DNA from 2 places in the Planococcus versutus genome. Region 1 is predicted to be linked to the other one. Evidence: a T-box and tRNA genes for the amino acid it is inferred to sense, from the RefSeq annotation. Region 1 holds a T-box; the other holds one or more tRNA genes.
The links. The T-box of region 1 lies ahead of tyrS (tyrosine--tRNA ligase). A T-box ahead of a tRNA ligase gene usually reads a tRNA of that ligase, here a tRNA-Tyr.
Positions count from the first base shown of each region.

Region 2: it encodes a tRNA-Tyr, which carries the amino acid that the T-box ahead of tyrS (tyrosine--tRNA ligase) is inferred to sense. The anticodon was not compared.

Region 1 is NZ_CP016540.2:1,241,828-1,246,408, reverse strand. Features, by position in the region: gene I858_RS06350 (YflT domain-containing protein) at 74-511, opposite strand; gene tyrS (tyrosine--tRNA ligase) at 656-1,921, opposite strand; T-box leader at 1,999-2,187, opposite strand; gene I858_RS06340 (transglycosylase domain-containing protein) at 2,292-4,581, shown strand, end outside.
Region 2 is NZ_CP016540.2:155,178-159,758, reverse strand. Features, by position in the region: gene I858_RS00875 (GNAT family N-acetyltransferase) at 1-291, opposite strand, end outside; gene I858_RS00870 (LysR family transcriptional regulator) at 306-1,187, opposite strand; gene I858_RS00865 (citrate synthase/methylcitrate synthase) at 1,292-2,371, shown strand; tRNA gene I858_RS00860 (tRNA-Ala) at 2,441-2,513, opposite strand; tRNA gene I858_RS00855 (tRNA-Lys) at 2,545-2,617, opposite strand; tRNA gene I858_RS00850 (tRNA-Gln) at 2,628-2,702, opposite strand; tRNA gene I858_RS00845 (tRNA-Tyr) at 2,722-2,805, opposite strand; tRNA gene I858_RS00840 (tRNA-Val) at 2,826-2,901, opposite strand; tRNA gene I858_RS00835 (tRNA-Glu) at 2,907-2,981, opposite strand; tRNA gene I858_RS00830 (tRNA-Thr) at 3,032-3,104, opposite strand; rRNA gene rrf (5S ribosomal RNA) at 3,149-3,264, opposite strand; rRNA gene I858_RS00820 (23S ribosomal RNA) at 3,346-4,581, opposite strand, start outside.

The DNA.
Region 1 (4,581 bases):
TAGTTGCATGCTTCTTACAAGTCGAACAACAAGCCATCCTCGATTGGATGGCTTGTTGTTCGACTTTCTTTTTTTATAATCCAGCTTGTCCACGTCCACTTGCGTTTAAAGGATCATTATCAATCCGTCTTTTACCAGCTCTTATTGTTGTATCTGTGTCATTTTCAATAAGTAGATCCTGTTTTGTTGTAAACATGTCCTGACCACTGCGATTTGGTATGGTGTTTTCATCTTCTTCAACCAACACCAATATTTTACCTTCATTAAAATGGGTTTCATACATTCCCACTTTATTCTCTGGTACTCCAAGACGATTAAGAGTTCGAGCTAGTCCACCTGTAGCTCCCTCTCTTCCTGCACATGTCTTCGTGTTTTTAGCAATCGTTTCGGTTTCTTGATTATCTTTGCTTAATACTGAGATTTTTTTATTGTTATATCCTTGTTGCTGCAAATTTTCAATTGCTTGAATGGCTTCGTGTTCTGTTTTATAAAATCCAACTACTCTTGACATTTCTAACGCCTCCTTGAAGTTTTAGTAAAGTCAATCGCGTTCCACTTATTTTATCCTTTTTCAACTTATTTAAACGTATATTGATTGTGTTTGGCAGTATAAAAAAACAGCCAGAAAAATTCTGACTGTTTTTTTGAATATTTTTTATTGAAAGTGCACCATGTGGTATTTCTTTTTGCCTCGACGAATAATAGCAAAAACATCTTCTAAGCGATCTTTCGCATCAATGATGTATTCTAAATCTGTCACTTTTTCACCATTTACTGAAATTGCACCATTTGTAACATCTTCACGCGCTTGTCTTTTCGACGAGGAAATACCAGCTTCTACAATCAAGTCCACAATTGACTTGTCTTCTTTTGGCATTTCCACAGAAGGAACGTCTTTAAATGCGGCTTTCATCTCTAAAGAAGACAAAGCCTTCAAGTCTCCACTAAACAACGCTTTGGTAATTCGCTGAGCATCTGCAAGTGCAGCTTCCCCGTGAATCAGTTTTGTCATTTCTTCTGCCAGCGTTTTTTGCGCTTGGCGTAAATGCGCTTCAGTTTCAACCGTTTTTTCTAACGCCTCAATGTTTTCACGGCTAATGAATGTAAAAATCTTCAAGTATTTGATTACATCTGCATCAGCTGCATTGATCCAAAACTGGTAAAACTCATAAGGTGTTGTCTTTTTTGGATCTAACCATACAGCCCCACCCGCTGATTTCCCAAATTTTGTACCGTCTGCTTTTGTAACGAGCGGAATGGTAATACCAAATGCCTTTACTTCTTCGTCATGTGTTTTGCGAATCATTTCAAGACCTGAAGTGATATTGCCCCATTGATCTGATCCACCAATTTGAATACGGCAATTGTGTTCGTTGTACAAGTGGTTAAAGTCAATTGCTTGGATCAGCGTGTATGAAAACTCTGTAAATGAAATTCCTGTTTCTAGCCGTGACGCAACCGAATCTTTAGCGAGCATGTAATTAACTGAAATCAATTTGCCGTAATCGCGCAAAAATTCGATAACGCTCATCGCACCAATCCAATCACGGTTATTGACCATTTTTGCTCCGTTTTCTGATTTAAAATCAAAAATTTGTTCCATTTGGACTTTGATTCCGTCAACATTGCGATCAATTTGTTCAGTCGTTTGCAATTGACGTTCTTCGTTTCGTCCTGAAGGATCTCCAATCATCCCAGTAGCCCCGCCGACTAACAAAATTGGCTGGTGACCATGCATCTGAAAACGGCGTAATGTTAATAGCGGCACAATGTGTCCAATGTGCATACTATCTGCAGTTGGATCGACTCCACAGTATAAGGAAATTTTTTGTTCGTTCAATAATTTTTCCATACCTTCTTCGTCCGTTTGTTGGTATAGTAATCCACGCCATTGTAAATCTTCAATTAATTTGTTAGCCATTTCAATTCCTCCTCAAATTTTAAAAACCGATGAGTGCTATAAAAGTCCACATAAAAAGCCCCTGCATGAAAAAGTCATGCAGGGGCGCAATTGCGCGGTACCACCCAGCTTGGAGAATAAATTCTCCTTCTCATCATGTGTCAAACGGGACACTTCCGTAAACTCCAGACCTGTAATTCGATTTATGCATTTTGACCGATTTGCACCAAACACCGGCTCTCTAAACAAAATTACACACTCTACTTCGGATCTTTCACTGTTTAAATATGAAATATAGTAACAGTTTACTTTATTATCTCAACTTGTCAATAAGCTTAGTGGCATTTATAAGAATATGATATACTATAAAAGATTTTAGGAGGGCGATAACGTGCGTGAAAAAATTAAAAACTGGATAGATAACATTGAGAAAACCACCAATAGATGGACTTCAACCTCATGGTTCAAGCGAATGAGTATAACAACAGGTGTTATATGGAACTTAGCATTGATTTTCGCTATTGTATTCGTCACAGGTGGCGTTTTTGCCGCATCTGTTGGTGCAGGTTATTTTGCTTCATTAGTAGATGAAGAAAATCTACGTTCTGAAGATGAAATGCGTGCAGAAATTTATAGTTATGAAGAAACAACTGAAATGTTTTTCGATAATGATGTCTATATCGGAAAAGTCCAAACAGATTTAGAGCGAAAAGAAACCACGCTAAAAAATATTTCAAAAACTGCAATTAACGCCGTGTTGGCCACAGAAGATGAATACTTTATGGAACACGAAGGTATAGTTCCAAAAGCTATTTTCCGTGGATTGTTGCAAGATGTCTCAAACGCTGATAGCCAGACGGGCGGCTCTACATTGACGCAGCAACTCGTAAAAAACCAAATTTTGACAAACGAAGTTTCTTATGAACGAAAAGCTAAAGAAATTCTGTTGGCGATGCGTCTTGAAAAATTTATGACCAAAGACGAGATTATTGAAGCATACCTCAATATTATTCCGTATGGCCGTAATTCTTCAGGCGCAAATATTGCTGGTATCGAAACAGCAGCTAATGGCATATTCAACAAGTCGGCAAAAGACTTAAGTTTACCTGAAGCTGCATTTATTGCCGGCATTCCAAAAGCACCTTTTTATTACACGCCATACAATACATATGGCAAAGTAAAAGACGATGCTGGTTTACAACCTGGACTCGATCGAATGAAGACCGTACTTTTCCGTATGAAAGAAGAAGAATACATTACGCAAGAAGAATATGACGAAGCCATTGCTTTTGACATTAAGAAAAACTTCCGTAAAGACGAATCGCGTTCACGCGATAACAACCCCTATGTCACAAACGAACTTGAAAAACGAGCCATGCGGATTCTTATGGATGTTCTCGCTGAAAAAGACGGATTAGATCCTATAACACTAGAAGAAAACAATAAACTTTATGAAAAATATGCAATTTTAGCTGACCGAGCAGTTCGTTCAAATGGTTACCGGATTCACTCAACCATTAACAAAGACTTGTACTTGGCTCATGAAAAAGCTAAAGATGCTTATACACGATACGGCACAGAATTAACAATCCCTACCACCAATAAAGATGGTGAAGAAATCATGAAAAAACTTCCCGTACAAGTTGGAAGTATGATGATTGAAAACAAAACAGGTCGTATTTTAAGTTTTGTCGGTGGGCGCGATCATGAAATCGAAGCATTAAACCATGCAACACAAGCTTATCGTTCAATCGGTTCTACTGTAAAACCATTATTGGTTTACGGACCAGCACTGGACTTAGGCGTAATTGGTGCCGGTAGCCCAGTTGTTGACGTTAAATTCACTTTAAACGACAACGGTAAACCTTGGACACCAGCAAACTTTGTTCCAACAAGTGAGCAAGGCATCATGTCGGCACGCGATGCATTAGCACAATCTCAAAACTTACCGGCTCTTCGTTTATTCGGACAAATTAGAGAACAAATGCCAATCAATTACTTGATCAACGCAGGCTTTTCACGTGTTGAAGAAAAATCAAATGATTATCCTTCAACTGCATTAGGTGGCGGTGTTGAAGGCTCTGTAGAAGAACTAACAAGTGGCTATGCCACTATTGCCAACGGCGGAAAAAAAGTAGAACCGTATATGATTCAACGAATTGAAGACGCAGACGGTAATATCATTTTCGAACACGAAGTGGTTGAAAAAGAAATTTACTCGCCACAAACCGCTTACATTCTAACCGATATGTTGCGAGACGTATTTAAAACAGATCGTGGTACTGCGAACCGAGCAAATAGCTTATTGAACTTTGGTGCAGACTTTGCTGGTAAGACTGGTACGACTCAAGATACAAAAGATGTTTGGTTAGTTGGTTATAATCCAAACATTACAATGGGTCTATGGCTTGGATATGATAGTGAAAAATATTCTCTAGATATTTATCCGAATACTAATTTACAGCCATCTGTACGTGTAAATCAGCTGTGGGCAAGCTTAATGAACACAACTTATCAAACAGTTCCTGATTTAGTTGGAGCGAAGTCAACTTTCAAACAGCCTAAAGGTGTTGTTACTAAGTCGTTTTGTGGAATTTCTGGTTTAGCGCCAGGTGGAGCCTGTCAAAGTGCAGGACTTGTGCGTTCAGACTTATTTAACGAAAAAGTTATGATTCCATCGG
Region 2 (4,581 bases), 1.1 Mb from region 1:
TTGAGCAGATTGCGCATAAAATGTTGAACCAATTTCGCAGCTTTTATTGGCTTCATCAATTGCATATATGCGTGTTGTACCGACAATTTCAGCCGTTTCAGGCTTTTCTACAACGAAAATTAGTACATTTGACTGGTTTAATCCGGATTCTAACCACGCAACCAAGTCTTCAAAGCTCTCTACTTGACTGAGCATGTGTTCAAAAATCTTAGGGTCATACAAAGCCCATAACGCTTCAAAATCCTCTCTTTTCAATAACCGTAACCGAATGCCATTAGACTCAATCATCATTTCAATCTCTCCTTCTAACTAAAATACACCGACTGAATACGTTCAATAAAATCTTGCTCCAGTGAGCCCATTTGCTTTACCAGAAAATAAGTAGAAACGACGGGCAACGGAAACAAATCAAAATGGACTTCCATTAATCGACCTTCTACTAGTTCTCGCCGAACTATCGACTTTGGCAAAAACGAAGTACCCAGTCCTTCTTGAACAAATCGTTTAACGATATGGGCTTGCGTCACTTTCATGGTGCGAATACCAGGTACATGCAATCGCAGGATTCCTAATAACTCTTCCCAAAAAACAGGATGATGATGCGTAAACAATGTTGCACTTCGTAAAGCTTGTTCTACTGAAACGACTGGTCCTGTCTCATCATCATAAGCATCTCTTGGTAAAACAAACAGCAATGGATCGTTGTATACGATAAGTGGCTCAATCAGACGACCGATCGGCGGCAAAGCCGAAATGCCAGCCGACACTTGTTCTGTTTCAACCAATTCTTCAATATCACTAGATTCTTCTACACGAATCACCAACTCTACTTGCGGATGTTGTTGTGTAAATGACTTTAGTACATAAGGCAAAACAGTTTCTGCCATTAAAGGTGAAATGGCTAGTGTCCATTTTTTTCGGTACCCTTGAGAAAAAGAATGCACCGCTTCGATACTGTTATCTAATTGCTTTAGTACTTTTTCGGCTTTTTCTTTGAAATACCTTCCTTCTTCTGTTAACGATACCCGGTTGTTGCTGCGCTTGAACAAAAGAAGACCTAAGTTTTCTTCTAATAACCGAATATGAACAGTCACACTGGGTTGTGACATCATCAGTCGTTCTGACGTCATTCTGAAGTTTAACGTTTCTGCAGCATCCACAAAGGTTCTCAACCACTGAACTTCCATGACATCCCTCATTCCGATTACTTTTCTTAATTGTCTCAATTATATATCTTTAATTTTTATTATCAAATAACGAGAGTAAACTAAAAGAAAAAGGAGGAATTCTGATGTTTCAACCAGGATTAAAAGGCGTAGTAGCCGTTCAAACTGCTATTGCTTCTGTAGATGGAGATTTAGGAGAACTGCGATACCGAGGCGAACGCATAGAAACAGTTGTTCGAGATAAATCATTCGAGGAAACAGCTTATTTTCTTTGGTTTGGTCAGTGGCCAAATGCGCAACAACTAACTCATTTGTCTAAACAGTTACTCAGCTACCGGAAACTGCCGACACATATTGTTGAAATTACGAAGCTTTTACCAAAAGAAATTTCGTTGATGGATGCTATGCGAACATTGATATCCGCATATCCAGATACTAATTTTCTAACGCTTTCTTCACAACAACAAGCTATTGCATTAACAGCAGCATTGCCTGTAATGACAGCGGCGTTTTATCGCTTTCAACACGAGCTTGAAGCTGTTGAACCAAGAGACGATTTGGGACATACAGCCAACTACCTATGGATGATCAGTAGACAACAACCTTCACCAGTACAAACGGAAGCACTTGATACTTATTTAAAACTAACGATGGAACATGGCATGAATGCTTCAACATTTGCAGCGCGCGTCACCATTTCTACCGAGTCTGATTTAGTGTCAGCGATTACTTCTGCGCTTGGAACGATGAAAGGTCCTCTTCACGGTGGGGCTCCTTCAGGCGTCATTGATTTACTAGACACCATAAAAACAGAAGACCGCATTGTTCCAGTTATTGAAGAAAAATTAAATCGAGGAGAAAAAATAATGGGCTTTGGTCACCGAATCTACCGTACAGAAGATCCGCGATCCATCATCCTCCGAGAAAAGTGTCTCGACCTTCATGGAGAAGATCCATGGCTTGATTTAGCAGTTGCTGCAGAAGCCGTTATCACCGATAAGCTAAATGAACGAAAACCCGGTCGTGCACTGTACACCAATGTAGAATTTTATGCCGCTGCTATTATGCGCTCGATCGCGATGCCTACCGAATTGTTTACACCCACCTTCAGCAGTGCACGTATTGTAGGTTGGACAGCACATGCACTCGAACAACAAGAACACAACGTCATTTTCCGCCCACAGTCCGAATACATCAAAACCTAAAAAAACCCCGTATCCAAATACATGGATACGGGGTTTTACACATGGATAGTACAAATACACATGGAACAATGGAGCCTAGGGGGCTCGAACCCCTGACCTCGTCACTGCCAGCGACGCGCTCTCCCAGCTGAGCTAAGGCCCCGCGCTGAACAGGCGCAAGGATGTTAAAAGAATGAGCCATGAAGGATTCGAACCTTCGACCCTCTGATTAAAAGTCAGATGCTCTACCAGCTGAGCTAATGGCTCACAGTAAAAATGGCTGGGGTACCTGGATTCGAACCAGGGCATGACGGGATCAAAACCCGTTGCCTTACCGCTTGGCTATACCCCATTAATTACTATAAGAAAACTGGTGGTGGGGGGCAGATTCGAACTGCCGAACCCGAAGGAGCGGATTTACAGTCCGCCGCGTTTAGCCACTTCGCTACCCCACCGTATAAATTTACGAAAAAAGTGGTGGAGGATGACGGGATCGAACCGCCGACCCTCTGCTTGTAAGGCAGATGCTCTCCCAGCTGAGCTAATCCTCCAAATATGGTGACCCCTACGGGATTCGAACCCGTGTTACCGCCGTGAAAGGGCGGTGTCTTAACCGCTTGACCAAGGGGCCTAAATTAACTCATTTTTTAACTTCCTATTTAGAAACTCTAAAAAAAGAAAAGCTTCCAACCGGATTCGAACCGGTGACCTCTTCCTTACCATGGAAGCACTCTACCTGCTGAGCTATGGAAGCAAGGTAAAAGAATCATGAGGAACAAAAAAAATAAACATAGAATAGCCCAGCGACGTCCTACTCTCACAGGGGGAAACCCCCAACTACCATCGGCGCAAAAGAGCTTAACTGCCGTGTTCGAGATGGGAACGGGTGTGGCCTCTTTGCCATCATCACTGGACTATTTTAATTGAGTGCTTGTTCACTCAAAACTGGATAAACGACAGGTGAAACAAATCGTGCATGATTCGCGTACAGTTTGTTGGTTAAGTCCTCGATCGATTAGTATTCGTCAGCTGCACGTGTCGCCACGCTTCCACCTCGAACCTATCTACCTCATCGTCTTTGAGGGATCTTACTTGCTTGCGCAATGGGAAATCTCATCTTGAGGGGGCTTCGTGCTTAGATGCTTTCAGCACTTATCCCGGCCACACATAGCTACCCAGCGATGCCCTTGGCAGAACAACTGGTACACCAGCGGTGTGTCCATCCCGGTCCTCTCGTACTAAGGACAGCTCCTCTCAAATTTCCTGCGCCCGCGACGGATAGGGACCGAACTGTCTCACGACGTTCTGAACCCAGCTCGCGTACCGCTTTAATGGGCGAACAGCCCAACCCTTGGGACCGACTACAGCCCCAGGATGCGATGAGCCGACATCGAGGTGCCAAACCTCCCCGTCGATGTGGACTCTTGGGGGAGATAAGCCTGTTATCCCCGGGGTAGCTTTTATCCGTTGAGCGATGGCCCTTCCATGCGGAACCACCGGATCACTAAGCCCGTCTTTCGACCCTGCTCGACATGTACGTCTCGCAGTCAAGCTCCCTTCTGCCTTTACACTCTGCGAATGATTTCCAACCATTCTGAGGGAACCTTTGGGCGCCTCCGTTACTCTTTAGGAGGCGACCGCCCCAGTCAAACTGCCCGCCTGACACTGTCTCCCAAGCCGATCAGGCTTGTGGGTTAGAATTTCAATACAACCAGGGTAGTATCCCACTGACGCCTCCGCCGAAGCTGGCGCTCCGGAATCTAAGGCTCCTACCTATTCTGTACAAGTTGCACCAAAATTCAATATCAGGCTACAGTAAAGCTCCACGGGGTCTTTCCGTCCTGTCGCGGGTAACCTGCATCTTCACAGGTACTATAATTTCACCGAGTCTCTCGTTGAGACAGTGCCCAGATCGTTACGCCTTTCGTGCGGGTCGGAACTTACCCGACAAGGAATTTCGCTACCTTAGGACCGTTATAGTTACGGCCGCCGTTTACTGGGGCTTCAATTCGCACCTTCGCTTGCGCTAAGCACTCCTCTTAACCTTCCAGCACCGGGCAGGCGTCAGCCCCTATACGTCACCTTACGGTTTTGCAGAGACCTGTGTTTTTGCTAAACAGTCGCCTGGGCCTATTCACTGCGGCTCTCTCGGGCTATTCACCCTACCAGAGCACCCCTTCTCCCGAAGTTACGGGGTCATTTTGCCGAGTTCCTTAACGAGAGTTCACTCG